3 regions of the Pseudobacillus sp. 179-B 2D1 NHS genome follow, and region 1 is predicted to be linked to each of the others. Evidence: riboswitches for the same ligand, from Rfam matches in the RefSeq annotation. Region 1 holds a riboswitch; each other region holds the start of a gene.
The links. A riboswitch is a leader RNA that binds a small molecule or an ion and turns the genes downstream of it on or off. The one in region 1 is predicted to bind cobalamin.
Positions count from the first base shown of each region.

Region 2: linked by a shared signal. The riboswitch ahead of ACH0BF_RS11020 (ABC transporter substrate-binding protein) and the one ahead of ACH0BF_RS13135 (nitroreductase family protein) in region 1 are both predicted to bind cobalamin.
Region 3: linked by a shared signal. The riboswitch ahead of ACH0BF_RS00495 ((2Fe-2S) ferredoxin domain-containing protein) and the one ahead of ACH0BF_RS13135 (nitroreductase family protein) in region 1 are both predicted to bind cobalamin.

Region 1 covers NZ_JBIQDP010000012.1:11,527-16,080, reverse strand. Annotated here, with positions in the region: gene ACH0BF_RS13140 (DmpA family aminopeptidase) at 1-765, opposite strand, end outside; cobalamin riboswitch at 1,449-1,651, shown strand; gene ACH0BF_RS13135 (nitroreductase family protein) at 1,851-2,432, shown strand; gene ACH0BF_RS13130 (class I SAM-dependent methyltransferase) at 2,774-3,628, shown strand; gene ACH0BF_RS13125 (metal-sensing transcriptional repressor) at 4,041-4,346, shown strand.
Region 2 covers NZ_JBIQDP010000009.1:63,378-67,931, forward strand. Annotated here, with positions in the region: gene bioA (adenosylmethionine--8-amino-7-oxononanoate transaminase) at 1-1,250, shown strand, start outside; gene ACH0BF_RS11015 (hypothetical protein) at 1,363-1,536, opposite strand; cobalamin riboswitch at 1,723-1,864, shown strand; gene ACH0BF_RS11020 (ABC transporter substrate-binding protein) at 2,000-2,974, shown strand; gene ACH0BF_RS11025 (FecCD family ABC transporter permease) at 2,937-3,998, shown strand; gene ACH0BF_RS11030 (adenosylcobinamide amidohydrolase) at 3,995-4,554, shown strand, end outside.
Region 3 covers NZ_JBIQDP010000001.1:73,064-77,617, reverse strand. Annotated here, with positions in the region: gene ACH0BF_RS00505 (sirohydrochlorin chelatase) at 1-314, opposite strand, end outside; gene cobJ (precorrin-3B C(17)-methyltransferase) at 329-1,915, opposite strand; gene ACH0BF_RS00495 ((2Fe-2S) ferredoxin domain-containing protein) at 1,935-2,318, opposite strand; cobalamin riboswitch at 2,474-2,663, opposite strand; gene ACH0BF_RS00490 (GHMP family kinase ATP-binding protein) at 2,773-3,642, opposite strand; gene ACH0BF_RS00485 (MerR family transcriptional regulator) at 3,655-4,404, opposite strand; gene ACH0BF_RS00480 (CPBP family intramembrane glutamic endopeptidase) at 4,491-4,554, shown strand, end outside.

The DNA of each region.
Region 1 (4,554 bases):
AAGCATCGGAATATCTGTCCCGATAATAACGATGATGGAGCCTTGCTCTTTAGAAAGGATTTTATGCTCAGTTAAATGTTTTCCAACAGGTACACCTAAAACGGTAAGCCAGTCGCGGATACCATAGTTTGCTTGAACTAACACTCCCACATGATGCTGTTCGCCATTTAGTTCAACTATGCGGGATGATGTACCCGTTCCGCCTTTAAATTCATAACAAATCATGCCAGTTCCTCCACCAACATTGCCTTCAGCGATGGCCCCGGACTTTGCTGAATGGATAGCTGATAGGACATGTTCCTCTTTGATATGCTGGCCATTAATGTCGTTTAACAATCCATCATATGTTTCTGCAATAACTGGCATTGCCCAAAGGTGATGCTCACTGAACTGTTCTTTATACTTCTCAATCATCCATTTGGTTGTGGCATGATGAGCCATGCCGACAGAATGTGTATTCGTAAGACAGATCGGGCTTAAGAAATAGCCGCCGTCATTTACCCAATGCATTCCTGTCATTTCGCCATTTCCATTTAAGCTGTATGTGCCGGCCCAAATAGGCTGCATCTTTTCCTTTGTTCCTCGCGGCAAAATAGCCGTTACGCCCGTACGGATCGGGCCCTCCCCAATTACAACAGGACCTTCTCCTTCTATAATCGTTGTATAGCCGACCTTAACACCTGGAACATCGGTAATCGCATTAAAGTGCCCCGGCACACCAGGAAAATCTAATCCAATATCACGTGCTCGTTTTCTCGCGGACATATGTATTCCTCCTGTCTAGCAGATTATTTGGCATGTATAAAAAGTTTTTGTGCTCCTCTACACCTTTAAGTTAGGGGAGGGAGACTTTAAAACATTCACAAAAAGTATTGCTAATGCACAAAACAAAGGAAAAGAAAAATGACGGCAATTCATTAAACCCTCCTTTCAGACAGTATTAACTAAAATTTTTAGTGCCATATAGTGCGGCCTTCATACATTTAAGATGACAAGGCAATGATCGCCAGCTATCAATCTTTTCTCTTAAATGAGTTAAAGCAAGAATCATTCCACGCAATGAATGATTCAAATTCCCTTTTAAATCAAGGTGTTTCTACTAACTGAAAAATGCCATATAAAAGTAATGTTAGTTTAAACTTACATCTATGGACCTTTAATCATACGAATATGGGGCCTTTCATTCTATCAACCATACTGTCAGTTTAAACATACAGTGTAATGACAAACTTTCATAAAATGCTTTCAATGAACCTACTTGAAGAAGGTTCTTCAGTAACTTATCTCTTGCTCCATATCGAAAGTAAAGTTGTAGCTTCTTCCGTATGTAAATTATGAACGCTTGAGAGCGGAGAGGTTGGCGTCATTTGGACAAGAGTAAACTGAAAAGTATGTCTGGAAAGGGTTAGTGAACATGCCGGCATCGTTTTGTGGTAATATGTAGAAAAGTGAATATTTTTTGAATAGGTGCTGTGCGTATATTAAAGATGGACAGCTTAAAAGGGAAGCTTGGTGAAAATCCAACACGGTTCCCGCCACTGTAAATTCAGAGCAACCTGCATAACGTCACTGCTTTTATAAAAGAAAAAGTGGGAAGGCGCGGGTTGTGTAGAAGATAAGTCAGGAAACCTGCCTATTTAAAGAGCACAGATGGACCTACGGGATATAGGGAGGTGTTTACGGAAAGAAGATAATGGCTGGGTTTTATATAAGGGCATGCACTCTTTTTTTGTAAGCATTTAAACTATACAGGTTTAAATGCTTTTTTATTGCTGCTTTTTTGGGTCACTGTAAGAGAACATTCATATGAATAGCCAGGAATACTTTTAGTTAAAGGAGAGGAATGGAAAATGACTATTTTAACAGATCTACAGCAACGAAGAGCGATCCGTAATTATGATGGGCGCGAAGTAGAGGATGAAAAAATCTTTAAGCTATTAGAAGCAGCTACATGGGCACCCAACGATAGAATGAGAGAGCCGTGGACATTTTATGTCGTAAAAGGGGAAGCCAAGAGCAGGTATAACCAACTAGCAGAAGATTACTTAAAAGAGCGATTTCCTACAAAGCCCAATCTCATTGAAAGCTCTTTAAAGGTCGTTCAGAATACGCCACTACATATTATTGTAACGAGCGATGTTATTCCTGATGATGAAGACGCCACAAAAGACAACGAGTTTGCGGTCTGTTGTGCGATCCATTCGATGTGGCTGGCGGCTCATGAGTTAGGGCTAGGTTTTGTATGGCGGACGCGGGGCGTAGGACTTGTACATGACGAACGACTTTATCGATTTATCGGATCCCCGGAGCATAAAAAGGTAGTGGGTAATTTATTTATTGGCTATCCAGATCCTGAGTCATTAAAGAAAGTAAAAGTGCCCATTCGCACATCATTCGAAGACAAAACAATTTGGATGGGGACAAGTCAATAATAAGGGTTTCAATTGGGTTGCTTTTTTATGATCTTGATGTGGATCGTTAAACCTTTGATTAACGGATAAAGGGACGGATATAAAAGACGCGAAAAAGAAGGCTATTTTTAAATCTGTTTGAACGATGAAAGAGTCTTCTTTTACTTTAAAAAAGCATTTCTATCCTCTTCAATGGTTAGAAATGCTTTTTTATAAAGGGCATTTCAGAAAATGTACAGTTTTTATATGTGGATCAAGCCTTGATAGTAATTTACGTTATCCGGAATAAAAAGCTGAGGAGCTTATAACCCTTTGTTTTTTATATAACCTAAGCAAATACAAAAAGAAGGAGCATTGGATAGATGAATAGTATAAGCACATCTTTAGGACGTAACTACATTGACTTATGGAAAGAAAATATGAAAGAGTGGGACGGAACGCTTTCTAACCGAATGATAAATGATGAAGCGGAAGATGCCTTTTGGAACGCTTTTTTGGAAAAAAAGCAGCAAAATGGCACAGTCGATACAAATGCTTATGCACACATCATCCGAGAAGAGCTGTTGAAGCTGCTCCATGAAAGTGATCATGTACTGGAGATTGGGCCCGGCTGGGGTAATTATACATTCTGTGTGTCTGAACATGTCAAACAGCTTACATGCGTTGATATTTCCCAAAGCATTATCGATTTTTTAAAACATAAAACCGAAAAGATGCAATTAAACAATATAAGCTTTATACATGAAAAATGGGAACAGCTCAACATTAAGCAAACGTGTGATGTAGTGTTTGGAATAAACTGTTATTATCGCATCCGCGATATCGATAAAGCTTTACTTAAAATGAATCAGGCTGCCTCTCGGCTTGTTATAGCGGGTATGACAAGCGGTCCAGAAAAGCCTCACTATATAGATTTACATAGAGAACACGGTTATTCCATAAAGTTTAGAAGCAGGGATTATATTGATTTGCAAAATATTCTGTATCAGCTTGGAATTATGGCCAATTGTAGAATTATTGAGATCCCGCGCGTGAGTATATATGAATCGTTTGAAGCTCTTATACGTGATAACGTCAGCAAAATTCTAACAAGAGACTATAATCAACAAGAAGTTGAGCAAGCGCTAAGCCGATACGTAGTAGAGAAAAATGGGCAATATGAATATTCCTATACCATTCATGCGGCGCTGCTTTATTGGAAGCCGGTAAACATTTGATGGGGTGTGTATCCTGGAAAATAAATCCATTTATCATACGGATGTGCCATGCTTCAATCAAGCGGTTATTTTGGTTTCTCGTTGGCCAAAATCTTAATTTGGGTAAATCAGTAATAATCGTTTACGTTTTGATCAGTCAGCGTTTTATTCACTTCAAAGTGTGGGCAAAATAATTAAACAGGCATAAATACATGATCGGCTAGCCACGATAGGCAGGAGATCTTTTTACATAGGGAATCATGATAAGGCAAATAGTGAATAGGCAAGGCTTTGCTTCATACATTCTCCAAGGGAGACGCATTTTCGTATTTCTTCTCGTATCTTTATGGTACAATCATGGGGTACCTCCGGTATGTATCATGGACACATTTGTAAGTATGAAAAATTTTAAAGATAAGCTGGTGATACTTATATGAACCATTCTGAAGAGACGAAAACAACTCATAGATCAACAAAAGAAAAAGATCAGCTAATTACCCGGTTAAAAAGAATAGAGGGACAAGTGCGCGGCATTCAAAATATGATTGAAAACGACCGATATTGTGTAGATATTCTTACTCAAATTTCAGCTATTAATGCAGCGATGAATAAGGTTGGTCTGCATTTATTAGAAAGGCACACCCAGCATTGTGTAGCGGATGCTATAAGAGATGGGGATGAAGAAGAAGCGATTCAAGAATTGATGGAAGTATTTAAACGATTCTCTAAATCTTTATAGTAAAAAGCCAGCTTTCAGTAGTTGGTTTTTTTTCTTGGGCAGATGTATACGAGGAGAGGGAATAGCGAAGAGATAAATAAGCGAACATTTTAGTAGTTTTTTTACACAGGGAGAGGGTATTACATCAAAAGAATGGATACTGCTTCCTCGTATAAAAGACAAATAAACCATAAGGAGAAGAAAGAGTGATCCAGTGACTTACACATAC
Region 2 (4,554 bases), on a different contig from region 1:
TCCGGCTAAGAGACATCCACGGCAATGAATATTTCGATGGCTATTCTTCCTTATGGCTAAATGTACACGGTCACCGACGTCCAGAAATTGATGAGGCGGTGAAAGAGCAGCTTGGACGAATTGCCCATTCAACCTTACTTGGGGCGGCAAATGTGCCATCCATTCAGTTGGCTGAGAAACTTATCCAGATTTCTCCGGAAAACTTAACACGCGTATTTTATTCGGACAGCGGAGCAGAGTCAGTGGAAATAGCCATAAAGATGGCGTACCAATATTGGCAAAATAAAGGCAGGACTGAAAAAACAAAGTTTGTCACATTGACAAACGGTTATCACGGCGATACAGTCGGTGCGATCAGCGTGGGCTCAATCGACATTTATCACCGCGTGTACAGCGCATTAATGTTCCATTCATTCGCCCTCCCCTTCCCGTCAGCAAAATGGCATCCTTCCGGCAATGAACAAACGGCTAAAGAAGATTCACTCTCAGAAATACATGACTTATTTGAAAAGAATCATGAACAGATCTCCGGACTAATTGTTGAGTCGATGGTACAGGGGGCGGGTGGTATGCACATCATGCCAGTCGGGTACTTAAAGGAGCTTGAACAGCTTTGTCGAAAGTTTAATGTGCTTTTTATTGTGGATGAGGTGGCGACTGGATTTGGGCGCACGGGAAAAATGTTCGCTGTGGAACATGAAGGTGTTTTGCCAGATATCATGACAATGGCAAAAGGAATTACCGGTGGATATTTACCGATTGCAGCTACATTAACAACAGAAGAAGTATACCAGGCATTTTACGGGGAATATACCGAAATGAAAACTTTTTTCCATGGACATTCTTATACGGGCAATCAGCTCGGCTGTGCAGCAGCTTTGGCCAATCTTGATATTTTCGAAAAAGAAGGGCTTGTTGAGCAAGCTGCTAAAAAAGCAGAATATGTTGAGAGGTTGATGGCTGAAATAAATGAACTGCCACACGTCGGTGAGATTCGACAGCTTGGTTTAATGTGCGGAATTGAACTAGTGAAAGATAAAAAGACCAAAGAACCTTTTCCGTTTGAAGAGAGAATGGCTTATCGGGCAACATTGCGAATGCGTGAATTGGGGATGCTGACGAGACCGCTTGGTGACACGATCGTTTTTATGCCGCCGCTAGCTTCCAGCTACGAGGAGCTGACTAAAATGCTTCAAATTATAAAGCAAGCCATTGTGGAAACGCTGAATGTGAAGGTTCATACTAAATAATAAAAAACATCCTCCCGTTCATCGGGATGGATGTTTTTATATAGTTCTGCTGGCAAACGATCTTGTTTTTAAACAGATGTTTGCTCGTATGTCATGTTGTCATTTTATTTGGCTATAAGTTACGGTCATGTGTTGAGTCGCGATCGTTTAAGTACGCGTCGTCTTCAGGAAGAGCGTCTATCCGGCTTGTATCAGAGGAGTCAAATGCCTGGCGAAGAAAGTAAACTAAAATAAGCGCAATGCAAAGCAGTAGGACAACTAACCCGATTAAAGTTGCAAGATTCATTTTAGCCGCTCCTTTCTTTTTATTTATCCTATTCCACTTTTGTCCTGTCTAAAACATAAAGGTCTTATATGATAAGAAAATTTATTTTCTGCAGAGAATAGAAACGAATTTTTAGAAAAGCTGCGAACCGTTTTAAAAATTTATGAAAGTAAAGTTTTTTTTGTGTATAATGAGGCTAAGCGGAAAACTACATATATTTAATCAGGTAAAGCTGAACAAAAAGCTTTTTAAAAGGGCAAGCTGGTGGAAATCCAGCGCGGTCCCGCCACTGTAAGTGAAATTTATTTATTTCACAAGCCAGAAAACCTGCCTGGTTTAGAGCACCAATAACCTACGCGGATAGGGTGGTGTAAAAGCGGCTTCCTGGTTCAATGTACCTGTTTGGCCCTTTTTCACTGCATCTCTCCATCGCGTAGAGGTGTTTTTTTGTGGATATTTTTAAGAAGCAAAGGGAGAGAAAGTCATGAACAAATTATCTCAGTACACATTATCCTTCGTACTGGCTGCTGGCCTGCTTGCCGGCTGCGGAACGGATAAAGCAGAAACTGGAAAAGAAGAAAAAGCAGATCAGCCAAAAGAGAGTCAACAAGCAGCCTTTCCGGTAACGATAAAGGATGCGGAAGGAAAAGATGTCGTTATTGAAGAAAAACCGAAACGAATTGTTTCTCTTATTCCGAGCAATACCGAAATTGCTTATAAACTCGATTTAGGTGATGAAATTGTCGGGGTATCAGACAACGACAATTACCCGAAAGAGGTGAACGCCAAAGAAAAAGTTGGCGGCATGGAGTATAACATTGAAAAAATCATTGGGCTTGATACGGATCTCGTATTGGCACATGGTTCCAGTGCCCACAACTCAAAAGAGGGATTGAAGCAACTGGAAGAAGCGGGAATCGATGTACTTGTCGTTAATGATGCCCAAAATTTTGATCAAGTATACGACTCAATTGAAATGATCGGCAAGGCGACAGGAACAACTGAAAAAGCAGAAGACGTAGTAGAAGAAATGAAAGACGGTCTATCAAAAATCGAGGAAAAAGCGAAAACTATTAAAAAAGAAGAAGAAAAAAGTGTATTTATTGAAGTATCACCGGCTCCAGACATTTTCACACCAGGAAAAAATACATTTATGCAGGAAATGCTTGATCTGATTCATGCGAAAAATGCCGCTGCCGATCAGAAGGGCTGGGTGCAAATGACAGAGGAAGCGATTATCAAGAAGAATCCTGACGTAATCATTACTACGCATGGCTACTACACAAAAAAACCGATTGAAGAGGTACTCAGCCGCAAAGGATGGGAAAACATGACTGCCGTTAAAAACAAGGATGTCCATGATGTGAATGCTGACCTCGTCAACCGAACAGGCCCGCGTCTTGTTGAAGGAGTAGAAGAACTTGCCGAAGCGATCTATCCAGATGTTTTTAAGAAATAAAAGCTCGGCTTACTTGTTAGTTTTGGCTTTTTTTATTACGGCTGTATTTGCAGGTATCTCGATCGGAACGATCCAAGTTCCGTTTCGGGATATCGCTTTCTTATTATCCCATCATTTTTTTGGAACGCCGCTTGAGGGAGTCGATTCCTCTTTTGATAACATCGTGTGGAAGATCAGATTTCCGAGAGTATTGTTGGCCGGTCTTATAGGAGCCTCTCTAGCGGTAGCGGGTGCTGCTTTTCAAGGGCTGCTGCGTAATCCTCTGGCAGACCCTTATACACTCGGTGTATCTTCGGGTGCTTCCGCAGGCGCTGTTATGGTGCTGTTTTTTAATATGCAGCTCCCTTGGCTTTCCGGATTTACCCTGCCCGTTGTTAGTATTGTGACTTCGATTATAACCATTTTCATCGTTGTTTTGTTCGCCCAGGCGATTGAACGGTCACTTAAAGTAGAAACTATCATTCTAACAGGGATTATTTTTAGCTCTTTTTTAGGTGCGTTGATCTCACTAATGATTGCTTTGACCGGTGAGGAATTGCGGCAAATTATCGGATGGCTGCTTGGGAGTGTATCAATGAGAGGCTGGGATTATATTCAACTTATTTTGCCCTTTTTTTTGGTGGGCACTTTACTGTTAATTATCCACTCGGCTGAATTAAATGCGATGTCGTTCGGCGAAGAGAAAGCCCAGCATTTAGGTGTGAATGTCCGTCGAAAAAAAATGATCGTGCTAGTTGCCGGCTCGGTATTAACAGGAGCAGCTGTAGCTGTTTCAGGAACTATTGGTTTCGTCGGATTGGTCATCCCTCATTTTATCCGCTTAATTTGGGGGCCGGATCACCGCCATTTACTGCCGCTGTCCATGCTTGCAGGCGCTGGCTTTTTAATTCTGGCTGATTTGGTAGCCCGCACAATTATTTCTCCGACTGAATTACCGATTGGTGTTATTACTTCTATTATTGGTGCACCGGTATTCGCTATCATTCTGCTTCGCAAGCACAGGAAAGGAAGGGGAACAGCATGATCGAGATAGAACAGCTTAGCGGCGGCTATGACGGCAAGCTTATCGTCCGTAAATTGTCTTTTTCTGTCCAAAAAGGAGAGCTTTTTGGCATCTTAGGTCCCAATGGAAGCGGCAAGACAACGCTGTTAAAAATGATAAGCGGCATTGTCCCTATAAGCAGTGGTTCCATAGAAATAGAAGGCAAAAAAATGACAGATTATACACCAAAAGAACTGGCTAAACGGCTTGCTGTTCTTCCACAAATGACCCCGCAAGCCTTTTCGTACACTGTAAAAGAAACAGTTTCTCTCGGGCGCTATGCACATCAAAGCGGCATCTTTCCAGTATGGAGAGAAGAAGATGAGCGGGCTGTTATCAAGGCGATGGAGCAAACGGGCACAAAGCAATTTGCGGAAGCTTCCATCGAGGAATTGTCTGGCGGCGAGCGTCAACGCGTCTTTCTCGCTCAGGCCCTTGCCCAGGAACCGGAAATTTTGCTGTTGGATGAACCAACAAACCATTTGGATTTATCTTTTCAAAAAGAACTGCTTGATTTATTAAAGAAAATGGCGAATGA
Region 3 (4,554 bases), on a different contig from region 1:
ATGCCAATTGGTTTGCCGTAAGTAAATTGGACGGCAGGGTATTTCTCCTTCGCTTCGTCGATCTCGTGAGGAATATGGATTTTAGAATGGCCCGCTGGCAGCAGCATGAGCGGGACAAGCGCAACAGATGTTGCTCCTTTTGCAATACATGTATCGATCCCTTTAGCAATGTTCGGCCGTTCAAACTCTAAAAAACAAGTTTCATAGATTACATTCTTTGCGAGCTCCGGGACAAGCTGATCGATAAATTGTCTGATTTGTTCATTTCCTTCTGGGTCCCGGCTTCCATGGCCGACAAATAAAATTGCCTTCATACTTTTCCGCTCCTTTAATCCCCACATGGTGCAGGTTCAAGATTTATTTTTGGTTCCATGTCGCGATAGTCAAAGTTTTGAATTCTTTTTACACGTTTAAAATATTTAAAGAATCGCTCATTTGGATGGCCTTTTTCTTTGTATTCAGCAATAATCTCCTCCAGCAGCGGAACGAGCGCCTCTGGTTCGACTCCTTCAGCAACAGGCTGGCCAGCATGAGCCGTACGTCCAACTGTCTTTGCCCCTAGAAACAAATCAAATTTGCCTTTGCGAAATACAATGCCGATATCCTCTTTCACCGCTCCATAGCAGGCCATTCCGCAGCCATTCAATCCAATTTTTAGTTCTTTCGGCATTTCTAAGCCGTCAAATTTCTCATGAAGCAGTTCAGCGTACGGAATTGCATCTTTCTTTTCTCCGTCACAGAAGTCACAGGCTTTCACCGTTGCAACATCCCCAATAGGTGAAAGCAAAAATCCGGCATCTTTTAAGGAAGCTGTTACTTGATGAGGATCTTCTGTCGGCACCCGTAAAATTACTTGGTGATGAGGCGTATATTCGATAGCCCCTTTTTCTCCGGCTGCTTTTGAAAGAACGAGCATTTGCTCAGCCGAGAACACCTTATTCGCTACTCCCGGGCTGACAGCTACTTCAAAAATGGATTCTACTTTTCTCTTGAACAGCGGCTGACTTGTCTCTTGTTTGTCTTTTCCATCTAAAAGGCGGAGCGCTTTCATTCCAAGCTTGTACAGGTCTGTTTTCTCCTCTTGCCCTCCATGAAGAGCCCACGGCTCATTTTTCGGCTTCAACCGTTCGTGCGGCTTTAGCGGCTGCTTTTCTGATGTTAATGTATATTTGCGCTGATAGCCCCTCGGTGTAATCATTTTGTTGTCGTAAAGGAATGTGGTTGAATTGCCAATGATTACGGTCGTCAGCATGCCGATATCATGATCCAGCATATTCTTCAAGTCTGTAATCACCACTTGTTCTCTTTCCCGGTAAGCGCTCTTGACGAGGCCGACTGGCGTATCCGGTGAACGGTGCTTTAATAAAATGCGCTGCGCTTCCGCAATTTGTCTCGTTCTTCTTCCGCTCTTTGGATTGTATAAAGCGATGACAAAATCAGCTGTCCCTGCTGCTTCTATCCGCTTGGCAATCAAATCCCACGGCGTTAGATGGTCACTTAAGCTGATTGTGCAAGCATCGTGCATAACCGGCGCCCCAAGAAGAGAAGCACAGGAATTGATCGCCGAAATTCCCGGTACAATCTCTACTCCCACGCCGTCCGCTTCTTTCCAACCCTGTTCAACGAGTACTTCATAGACAAGACCTGCCATGCCATAGACACCGGCATCTCCGCTTGAAATGACCGCCACCGTTTTTCCTTCTTCCGCTAATTTAACAGCGGCCTGTGCACGGCTCACTTCCTCTGACATCCCGGTGCTGATGATTTCTTTTCCCTCAATAAAGTCCGCGATCAAATCGACGTATGTTTTATAACCGATAATACAGTCGCTTTCCTTTAGCGCTTCCTTGGCCCGTTCTGTAATGTGCTCTGCGCTACCCGGTCCAAATCCGACAACCAATAATTTTCCCTTCACTCTATTCGCCCTCCTCTGCTTACTTGGCTGTTTGCTTTTCTTTATCTTTGGCCACACCGGTTACACGGTCATTTTGAAGAATCATGCCTTTTTCGTAATAAGTGTACGTGACAGCTTCTTCAACCGGCCGGCCTTCTTGGAGATGGGAAGCCACAATTTTCTCTGCGAGCTGTTCATCCACCTCGTGGTACCATGTGCCTTCCGGGTAAACGATGACGACACAAGCATCTTTACAGCGGCCGTTACATCTTGTTCTTGTCGTATGCACCCGAACATCAAGCTCCCGTTTTTTTATTTCTTCCCTGATTGTCTGCGTGACCTCTTCTCCGCCTTTTCGCATACAGCTCGAACCATTGCAAATGAATACATGATGGTTCATTTCTGTTAAATCCCATGTCGCCACATTCCCCACTCCTTTTTGGAAAATAAAAAAGTCCTTAACTTCAGAAGAAGTTAAGGACTAAGAGCTACGTATATAAGCTACTCAAGGAACGAGTAATCATGCCGAATGCGCCGACACCGTTCCATACAGTCATCCTGTTCTTCCCTCCGAAGAATGATGGTTCGAAGAAGAAAGCAGGTCTCCTGGCTTACGGGTCCACTTACTCTTGTCCCTTCCCGGCATTACGCCAGTGGCTGTTGACAATTTCATCACCGTTTACAGTAGCGGGGGCTGCATCGGACTTTCACCGATTTCCCTATTATCCCAGAAATGACTCTCCCGGGCACTCTCTTCTTATTATTCAATTTTTATGTATGTCATCCTGATTTTTCTAAATTTCAAACTCTTTTATTAGATTAGCAGGTTCTTCATTCATTTGACAAGGGAAATTTTACACAACGTTTCTTTTGTTGAACTATGAAGAAGAAGATGAAGCAGGTACAGAAACGGAAATGAAAGGCTTCCAGCCTGTTTTCTGCTTAATGATCTGCTTGACGGCAGACATTTTTTCTAAAAAAGAAGGATCATATCTATGACACAGCAAGCCTATCACGGTCCCGCTGTGACCTACAATGACTCCCAATTCAAATCTTTTAGCCAGCTCAGCGAACAACGAGAAAAAAGGCTTAGGCAGCAGCTCCTCATTTAACTTCGCGCTTTTCGTGACGGCAGACAAAATGGCAGGTACACTGCCGGACAAGAGACTGTCATGCATTTCATCAAATAATTGAGCCATTTGCAGCTTTGCAGCAGCAGAATATTCACCTTTCATCCTATAGTACTGTTGTGTATTCAATCGTCCCCCACTGTCATAACCGATAAGAAACAACTCAGGGAAATTTGGATAAGAATAGAGCAGTTCGCCTGTTTTCTGGTTCACGGCATTGATGCCCTGATACATAACTCCATCTGTCGGTTCAACAGCAGCAGCGATTTCTGCAATAGCTGAGTCCGTAAAGTCTATCCCCACACTCATAGCGACAGCGCGCACGGCAGCAGTTATATCCGCAGAGCTGCTTGCCATCCCTTTGCTGACAGGAATTTGTGACGAAAAGTATAATGTTCCTCCTACACTCATCCCAGCTCTCTTCAATGCAAGCTCTGCAGCGTAGATCGCTTTTCTCTTATAAGGATGGTCACTGCGTACACCAGGAGAGTGAGTGGGAACAAACCATACTTTGCTTGTTAAGGGAACAGGCAGCGTAAATAGGAACGGCTGACCATTCTTTTCTCCCTGGGCAAGCTCGCCAAATGTACCGGTGGATCTTCCAACTCCTTTTTTCACTATATAACCACCTCATTCACGTGCTTGTTCAAATAAGTAAATAGCGTCCTCCAAAAAACAGATCACCTCTTTTTTAATAGGATATAAATTTAGAAGCCCTGATTTATCTGCTGATTTCCGTACACGCCAAAACTTTTCTTCCAGCTCCCGATTTCCGGCAAACATTTCATCTGTCAGTAAGAGAACGTCAGAAGCAATCAACTTTCCCTCTTCTGATTCTGGGCCAATATTTTTAGCTACACAAAGGTCAATCCTTTTCAATAAGTTCATCCACTTATTGATCAGCTTATCATCCTGTTCCAGTTTCGGAAGCTGCTCCTGCAGGATGGTTTGCTCTTCCTCATCAAAGAACTTATTCCAATTTCCTTTCTCTTTTTCATCGCTTCTTTCTTTTCTGACTAAAGGAATTAAGTGCTCCCACTGTAAATCCCCTTCCACCTTTAAGATATTCAACAGCGTATTCGTATGAAGCACCGCTTGTTCAAGCTCCGCTATGTTTTGCCTCAATGACTGCTTATGTATGCTCAACAACTGCTCAATCGTTAATTGGGATAACACTTTCTTTATAACTTTAAGCGGCAGTTGGAGACTTTTTAAAATTGTCACCTTCTCTATTTTCAGAACATCTGCATCATTGTAAAACCTTTTTCCATGTTCATCTTTAAATGAAGGAGTCACTAAATCGATTTGATCATAATATCGCAGCGTCCGGACAGAAAGATTTAATTTTTTTGACACTTCCCCTGTAGAATAATAGCTCACTTCACTCACCCCTAAAAAAGTGCTTCCACGTGACGCAGCGTCACCTTTTACACTTACTATATCACAATGTAACGGGAAGAATAAGAATGAATGAGAAACCTTTATTTTTTAAATATTCACCATGGAAGCGGAAGGAAACTCTCCAGCTTC